One region of the Sporosarcina koreensis genome, then DNA from elsewhere that is predicted to be linked to it. Evidence: predicted binding sites of a transcription regulator. Region 1 holds the regulator's gene; each other region holds the start of a gene.
The links. Region 1 encodes CtsR, which represses protease genes until heat stress. Its sites were predicted from a motif close to ATGGTCAATAAAGGTCAAACA; they were not measured.

Region 1 (2,268 bases):
GAAAACGGCCATATGTTTTATTTCACCGACTTTACGAGTCCGAAAGAAGAGGTCGACTCGATGCTCGGCTATGCGTTGACAGACGGACGCACGGGCGAGGCGACTTATTATACTGGTAATCTTGAAGAATCGTATATGGATTCACAAGGGGCCCTTCAAATTATCGAGAAGAAATTCATTGAGAAGAAATGGTCCGGGGAAATGCCGGTGCTCTACAACTTTTATGGCGAAGCGAGCTGGTTGACGCCGGTTCTCGACTCGAACGGCTTCCTGCAAAACTACTTCATCGTCTCAGCGGCGAACCCGGAAATCTCCGTGTATGCCACTTCACCGAATGAAGCACTGAGACTTTATAAAACAGCCTTGCAGCGCGGCGGAAGCACAGTCGACGGCAGCTCCAACGCTGAGGAAGGTAAGGCGGCAGTCAACGTCGTCCGGGTCTATAAAGAACGCGCCGGCGACTTCACAATCGTTTCCATCCTTGCCGACGATGGGCGAAACTATATCGTCTCAACCGAAGCCGTCCCGCTGGCGATCTACATCCAAGAAGGCGACCACCTCGTCCTCACCTATTACGAAACCGGTGAACTCTTCCTGCCGGTCAAGGAACTGAAGAACGCTACAATTGAATAAAATAAAGGCAGCCCCCGGAATTTCAGGGGATGCCTTTTATGCGTTTTTGGAAGCAAATCATTTTCCTGAAATTTTACCCACTGTCCCAGTTGATTGGAGTGCAGAGCGGCGACTCCAGCGGGAACGGCTTTTGCGAGTAAAAGCGCAGCGTTACGAGCAGGAAGTAGTAGTAGCTGCCTTAATTTCTGCAAAGTGCGCAGAAATACGGCAAATCGAACCCTACGCTGTTCGATTGGAAAGCGTCCGCTCGGAACAGAAATCAACATTTACAAGCAATTTTAATTATAAGAGTTTATTCAAAAGCACAGACTGCCCGAAGGCGAAGAAAGGTGACTGTTAATCTGCATATAAATTGCACGCTAGATGTATTTTCATGTACAATTAAGTCAAAGATAGTCAAAGTCAATGGCTTAACACCCGAAGAAAAGAGGTGACATCATGCGAAACATTTCCGACATTATTGAAGGGTATTTAAAGGCGATTATCGAAAAAGAAGATAGCGGGACCGTGGAAATTAAACGAAGCGAAGTGGCCGAGAAATTTCAATGCGTCCCTTCGCAAATCAACTATGTCATCAACACACGCTTCACCGTCGAACGAGGCTATGCAGTCGAATCGAAACGAGGAGGCGGAGGATACATCCGGATTTATCGCGTCCAGACAAATTCGCATAAAGAATTGATCGAACATATTTTAGAAGGAATCCAACAAGGCGCAACCTATACGATGGCCGAGGGGATCATTTACAGGCTGTTAAAAGAAGAAGTCGTTTCGGAAAGGGAGGGGAGGATCATCCTCGCAGCAGTGGACCGGACGACATTGCATTATCCATTGCCGGAACGCGACATGATCCGGGCACGGATTTTGCAGGCGATGCTTCAGACGCTTATTTACAAGCAGCTTGACTAGAATTTGACGAATACGAGGTGCACACTATGCTATGCGACAATTGCAAAGAACGGCCGGCTTCCGTGATTTTCACCCAGGAAGGCATGGGCGGATCTACGGAACGCCATCTATGTGAGAAATGCGCGTTCCAAACACAAATGTTTCATTTCGATCCAAACCAGGAACCGTTGTCGATCCAACAATTCCTTTCCCATTGGTTCGGCGGAAGCGAATCGGTACAGCCTTTTCAGCAGTCAAGGGACAGCATGCCGGAAGGACCGACTTGCCCGGACTGCCAATTGACGTTCAGGAAATTCCTGGACATTGGTAAATTCGGATGCCCGACATGCTATGACACGTTCAGAGAGCAACTGCCGCGCGTTTTCAGCAAGCTTCATAACGGACATACGACGCATGTCGGAAAAATACCTGAATCCTTTAATGAGCGGTTCGCTTTGAAGAAGAAAATCGAGGAAATCCGGTTGAGCATGCAAGATGCGATCATGGCGGAGCGTTTTGAAGATGCCGCCACATTGAGGGATGAAGCGAAGGCGCTGAAAGAGCGTTTGGCAGAGTGCGGCAATGGAGGTGATGGCAGCGATGTCGATCAATAAATTCATGAAAGGCGCCGTCACAGGTTGGATGACGTCGCATGGGGAGCATTCGGATATCGTCATGTCGACAAGGATCCGCTTGGCCCGGAATCTAAGGGGGTACCGATTCCCGATCGCGTTCACGACAGAAGAG
Region 2 (2,268 bases), on a different contig from region 1:
TTGGAATCAAATCAAGCCGGCGCTGCAGCTGATTCTCCACTTGCGCATATGATTGATCTACGTTCTCTTCCAGATTGACAAATTTGTTGTAGCTCGGCACCAACATGACGCCAAGGATGACTAGAATGACCACAATAATAGCGATGGGTCCTAATATTTTTTTCATCTTTTCACACTCCATTCGATATATTTGCAATACCCAACCGTCATCACATCTGAAACACTTGGGCAGGTATACATTATTTATCGTATGTCCCTCGAAAAGGTTTCAAACCTCGCGGAAATAAATCGAGTTTAAGGGGTCGAAGAATGGAACTTGGCGATGAATGAGAACTTTTAAGGCGAGAATTTGAACTCTCCATTGATTAACGAGAAATCCTAGCGCGTGAATGAGAACTCTCCAGTGATGAATGAGAACTCAGAGCGCGTGAATGAGAACTCTTCGTCGATCAACGAGAACTCCACGTATGTGAACGAGAACTTTGAGGAATTAATGGACCCTTGTACAAAAGAATGGGCCCTGACGGCGAAAGAATGGGCCCTTGTACAAAAGAATGGACCCAGAACCCGTAAGAATGGACCTTGAGACGTAAAGAATGGACCCTGGCCGCAAACTAGGAACACTACGTCAATAACCGTACGCATCAAACGTCCCAAAATGACCATATATCTCGGGAAATGATCGATAACCCGCAAAGTGCACAAAAAAACCGACCCGGTTCGCCCGGGTCGGCCATCAATCATTTATTATTTCTTTGCGTCAAGTTCTTTCATATCGCTGCGTGTGATGATGTGGTCGATCAAACCATATTCCTTCGCGCGTTCAGCAGTCATGAAGTTATCGCGGTCTGTGTCTTTCGCGATTACGTCAATCGGCTGGCCTGTGCGCTCGGAAAGGATTGTGTTCAATTTTTCGCGTAGAAAGAGGATGCGTTTTGCTGCGATTTCGATTTCGGTCGCTTGCCCTTGCGCTCCGCCAAGTGGTTGGTGGATCATCACTTCTGCGTTAGGAAGCGCATAGCGTTTCCCTTCAGTTCCTGCTGTCAAAAGGAAAGCTCCCATTGAAGCGGCCATGCCGATACAGATTGTTTGGATGTCCGGCTTGATGAATTGCATTGTATCGTAAATCGCCATGCCCGCTGTGATGCTGCCTCCCGGGCTATTGATGTAGATCGATACATCTTTCTCTGGATCTTCCGCTTCAAGGAATAGCAATTGTGCGACAATCGAGTTTGCGACGTTGTCGTCGATTGCGCTGCCCAGCATGATGATCCGGTCTTTCAATAAACGGGAGTAGATATCATAAGCACGTTCTCCCCGGTTCGTTTGCTCAATAACTGTAGGTATTAGATTCATGTTCATTTCCTCCTTATGAATGGGTCAGGATTTTCGTTCTGCTGAAACCAGTTGTTTCAACTGTACGTCTATCATACATATTATGGTCAATAAAGGTCAAATATAACGCTTTTAATTTAGGTATTGCAATCATACCACTTTCTTTGTATAATTAATCTTGTCTGTTGCTGATAGCAATAAACGTTTGCCCTCGTGGTGCAATGGATAGCACGCAAGATTCCGGTTCTTGAAATGTGGGTTCGACTCCTGCCGAGGGCGTAAATGAGTTTGTAAAGAAGCCTGTAAACATGAATTTCATGTTTACGGCTTTTTTTATTTTTCAGCCGTTTCCTATTCTATGTAGTGAAACGGCTGTTATGTTTATTAATTTTCCTTCTCAACAAGTGTGGAGAGCGTATCGATTGCTTGGTCTTCGTCGACGCCTTCCGCGATCAACGTCACTTCGGCACCTCGGGCAATTGCCAAGCTCATGACACCCATGATGCTTTTCGCGTTCACTTGACGCTCATCTCTTTTCAGAAAGACATCTGATGTGAACCGATTAGCTTCTTGCACGAAAAGTGCAGCTTGTCGTGCTTGTAATCCTGTCTTCATTTTCACTTCAACCGTTTTTTCCGCCATACTATTCGACTCCTTTCCAACCTTATTGGCTTGCAATTCCTCCTGCGCGGAGATTTTCTGCGATTTCTTCAATCTTCCGAAGACGATGATTCACTCCGGATTTGCTTACCGTGCCGCCGCTCACCATTTCACCAAGTTCCTTCAACGTGACGTCCTGGTTTTCGATGCGCAGCTGCGCGATCTCCTGTAAACGATCGGGCAATTGATCCAATCCGATTGTGCTCTGGATGAATTTGATATTTTCAACTTGCCGTTGTGCCGCCCCGATTGTTTTATTCAGGTTAGCGGTTT
Region 3 (2,268 bases), on a different contig from region 1:
GGACAGCGGATCATTCCGGCACGACGCCGATGAATTACCGCCGTGACGCGTTGCTTGGAGGTGCGGAAATCGCTCTTGCTATCGAGAAAGCAGCCCGCGCGGAACTCGAGCATGGCACGGTCGGCACAGTAGGTGTCTTTTCCATAGAACCAGGCGCGATGAATATAGTGCCGGGTGCAGCGGACCTGTACGTTGATATTCGAGGGACGAACCGGGAGTCACGCCAGCGGGTAGCGGATGCACTCGAAACAGCAGTAAACGATGTGGCAAAAGCACGGGAATTAAATATATGGATGGACAAGACTTCAGATGAGGAACCTGTTCAGATGGACAGCACAATCGTGGCCGAATTAAAAGCCATCTGTGAAGAAAAAGGAGTAGCTTGGCTCGAAATGCCAAGCGGGGCAGGGCATGACTCGATGAATATGGCGTCACTCTGTCCGACTGGCATGATTTTCGTCCCGTCAAAAGACGGCATCAGCCATAATCCGGCTGAGTATACATCCATGGAGCAGCTGATGGAAGGGGCGGAAATATTGCGCGCTTTCATGTTGAAACAAGCAAAGATACTATGATTAATTTGTATACGAGCATTTAGAAGCCATGATCATAAAAAAGGGGACTGAAGAACAGTGGAAGCTAAAAGAATAACATCGGAGAATGAATTAGAAACAGCCTTTTCCATCAGAAAAGAAGTGTTCGTTGAAGAACAAGGCGTCCCGTTAGAAGATGAGTTTGATGAATTTGATACACTTGATGCTCCTTGTGAGCACATTTTAGTTTATTATCATGAACTGCCTGTCGGGACTGGACGGGTTAGATGGGTTGATGATTTTGGCAAATTGGAGAGAATCTGTATCTTAAAGCCATACCGGAAGTTTGGTCTTGGAAAGGTTATTATAAAAGCATTAGAAGAAATTGCAGAAGAAAAGGGGCAATCCCGGGTTAAATTACATGGACAAACACATGCAGAAGGTTTTTATCACAAACTTGGCTATGAGACCGCATCACCCATATTCATGGAAGACTGCATTCCACATGTTTTAATGATAAAAGAATTAGCTGCGAATAAATTATAAAATCAAGACGGTGCATCTTTTAACGTATTTATTTCGTTAAAATGATGTGCCGTTTTAAGTTTGGGTTCATCAAGCAAAAACCTTGAAAGTCAAAAAAGGTCAATGTATAATATAAATATAAGTCAAAGATAGTCAATGTCAGACCATATAAATGAAATGAATGATATAAGGAGGAAATGGCTTATGAAATGTCAACATTGTGGTAAAAACGAAGCGACAATGAGCTTTCGCCTTCAAATGAATCAGCAACGTATGCAGATCAATTTATGTCATACATGTTTCCAAGCAGTTCAAGGACAAATGAAGATGCCGTCCTTCGGCAATGATGCCAATCAGTTTTTCCAAGCGAACGGCAATCCGCAAGCACATACACAAGTGAGAGAAGCCGATGAACATCAAGGAAACGGCTTGTTAGACCAACTTGGTAAAAATATTTCGAATGACGCCAAGGAAGGTCGGATTGACCCGGTCATTGGCCGCGACCAAGAAGTTAAACGCGTCATTGAGACATTAAATAGACGAAACAAAAATAACCCGGTGCTTATCGGGGAACCGGGTGTCGGTAAAACGGCGATTGCAGAAGGGCTCGCAGTGAAAATCCATGAAGGCGATGTCCCGTCAAAACTGTTGAATAAACAAGTTTACGTGTTGGACGTAGCTTCACTTGTTACGAACACCGGAATCCGCGGTCAATTTGAAGAGCGGATGAAGCAATTGATCGAGGAGATTGAAAACCGCGAAGACATCATTGTTTTCATCGATGAAATTCATCTTCTCGTCGGCGCAGGTTCAGCGGAAGGCTCCAAAATGGATGCGGGGAATATCTTAAAACCGGCATTGGCGCGCGGAAGCATGCAGCTCATCGGGGCGACGACGTTGAAAGAGTACCGTCAAATTGAAAAAGACGCCGCACTCGAACGTCGATTCCAGCCGATCATTGTGAAAGAGCCTTCTGCGGAAGATGCAATCACAATCTTGAACGGCATTAAAGACCGTTATGAAGCGTTCCATGAAGTGCGCTATTCTGACGAAGCGATTCGTGCATTCGTCACATTATCCCAACGCTATATCCAAGACCGGTTCTTGCCGGACAAGGCAATCGATCTGATGGATGAAGTGGGGGCGCGCTTGAATCTGAAGCATTCTTCTGCGGATGCGGAGAAAATCGGAAACCGGCTAGAAGAAGTCG

Region 2: a site for CtsR is predicted at 1,439-1,459, ahead of clpP (ATP-dependent Clp endopeptidase proteolytic subunit ClpP). Genes of this name have one in related genera too.
Region 3: a site for CtsR is predicted at 1,165-1,185, ahead of ACFPTP_RS05505 (ATP-dependent Clp protease ATP-binding subunit). Genes of this name have one in related genera too.

Annotation. Positions count from the first base shown of each region.
Region 1 is NZ_JBHSNP010000002.1:282,391-284,658, forward strand. Features, by position in the region: gene ACFPTP_RS01380 (hypothetical protein) at 1-633, shown strand, start outside; gene ACFPTP_RS01385 (hypothetical protein) at 626-973, shown strand; gene ACFPTP_RS01390 (CtsR family transcriptional regulator) at 1,072-1,542, shown strand; gene ACFPTP_RS01395 (nucleotide excision repair protein) at 1,569-2,135, shown strand; gene ACFPTP_RS01400 (protein arginine kinase) at 2,122-2,268, shown strand, end outside.
Region 2 is NZ_JBHSNP010000009.1:66,530-68,797, reverse strand. Features, by position in the region: gene ACFPTP_RS04255 (LemA family protein) at 1-166, opposite strand, end outside; gene clpP (ATP-dependent Clp endopeptidase proteolytic subunit ClpP) at 748-1,362, opposite strand; tRNA gene ACFPTP_RS04245 (tRNA-Arg) at 1,543-1,614, shown strand; gene ACFPTP_RS04240 (HPr family phosphocarrier protein) at 1,720-1,977, opposite strand; gene whiA (DNA-binding protein WhiA) at 2,000-2,268, opposite strand, start outside.
Region 3 is NZ_JBHSNP010000010.1:75,008-77,275, forward strand. Features, by position in the region: gene ACFPTP_RS05495 (Zn-dependent hydrolase) at 1-575, shown strand, start outside; gene ACFPTP_RS05500 (GNAT family N-acetyltransferase) at 633-1,079, shown strand; gene ACFPTP_RS05505 (ATP-dependent Clp protease ATP-binding subunit) at 1,263-2,268, shown strand, end outside.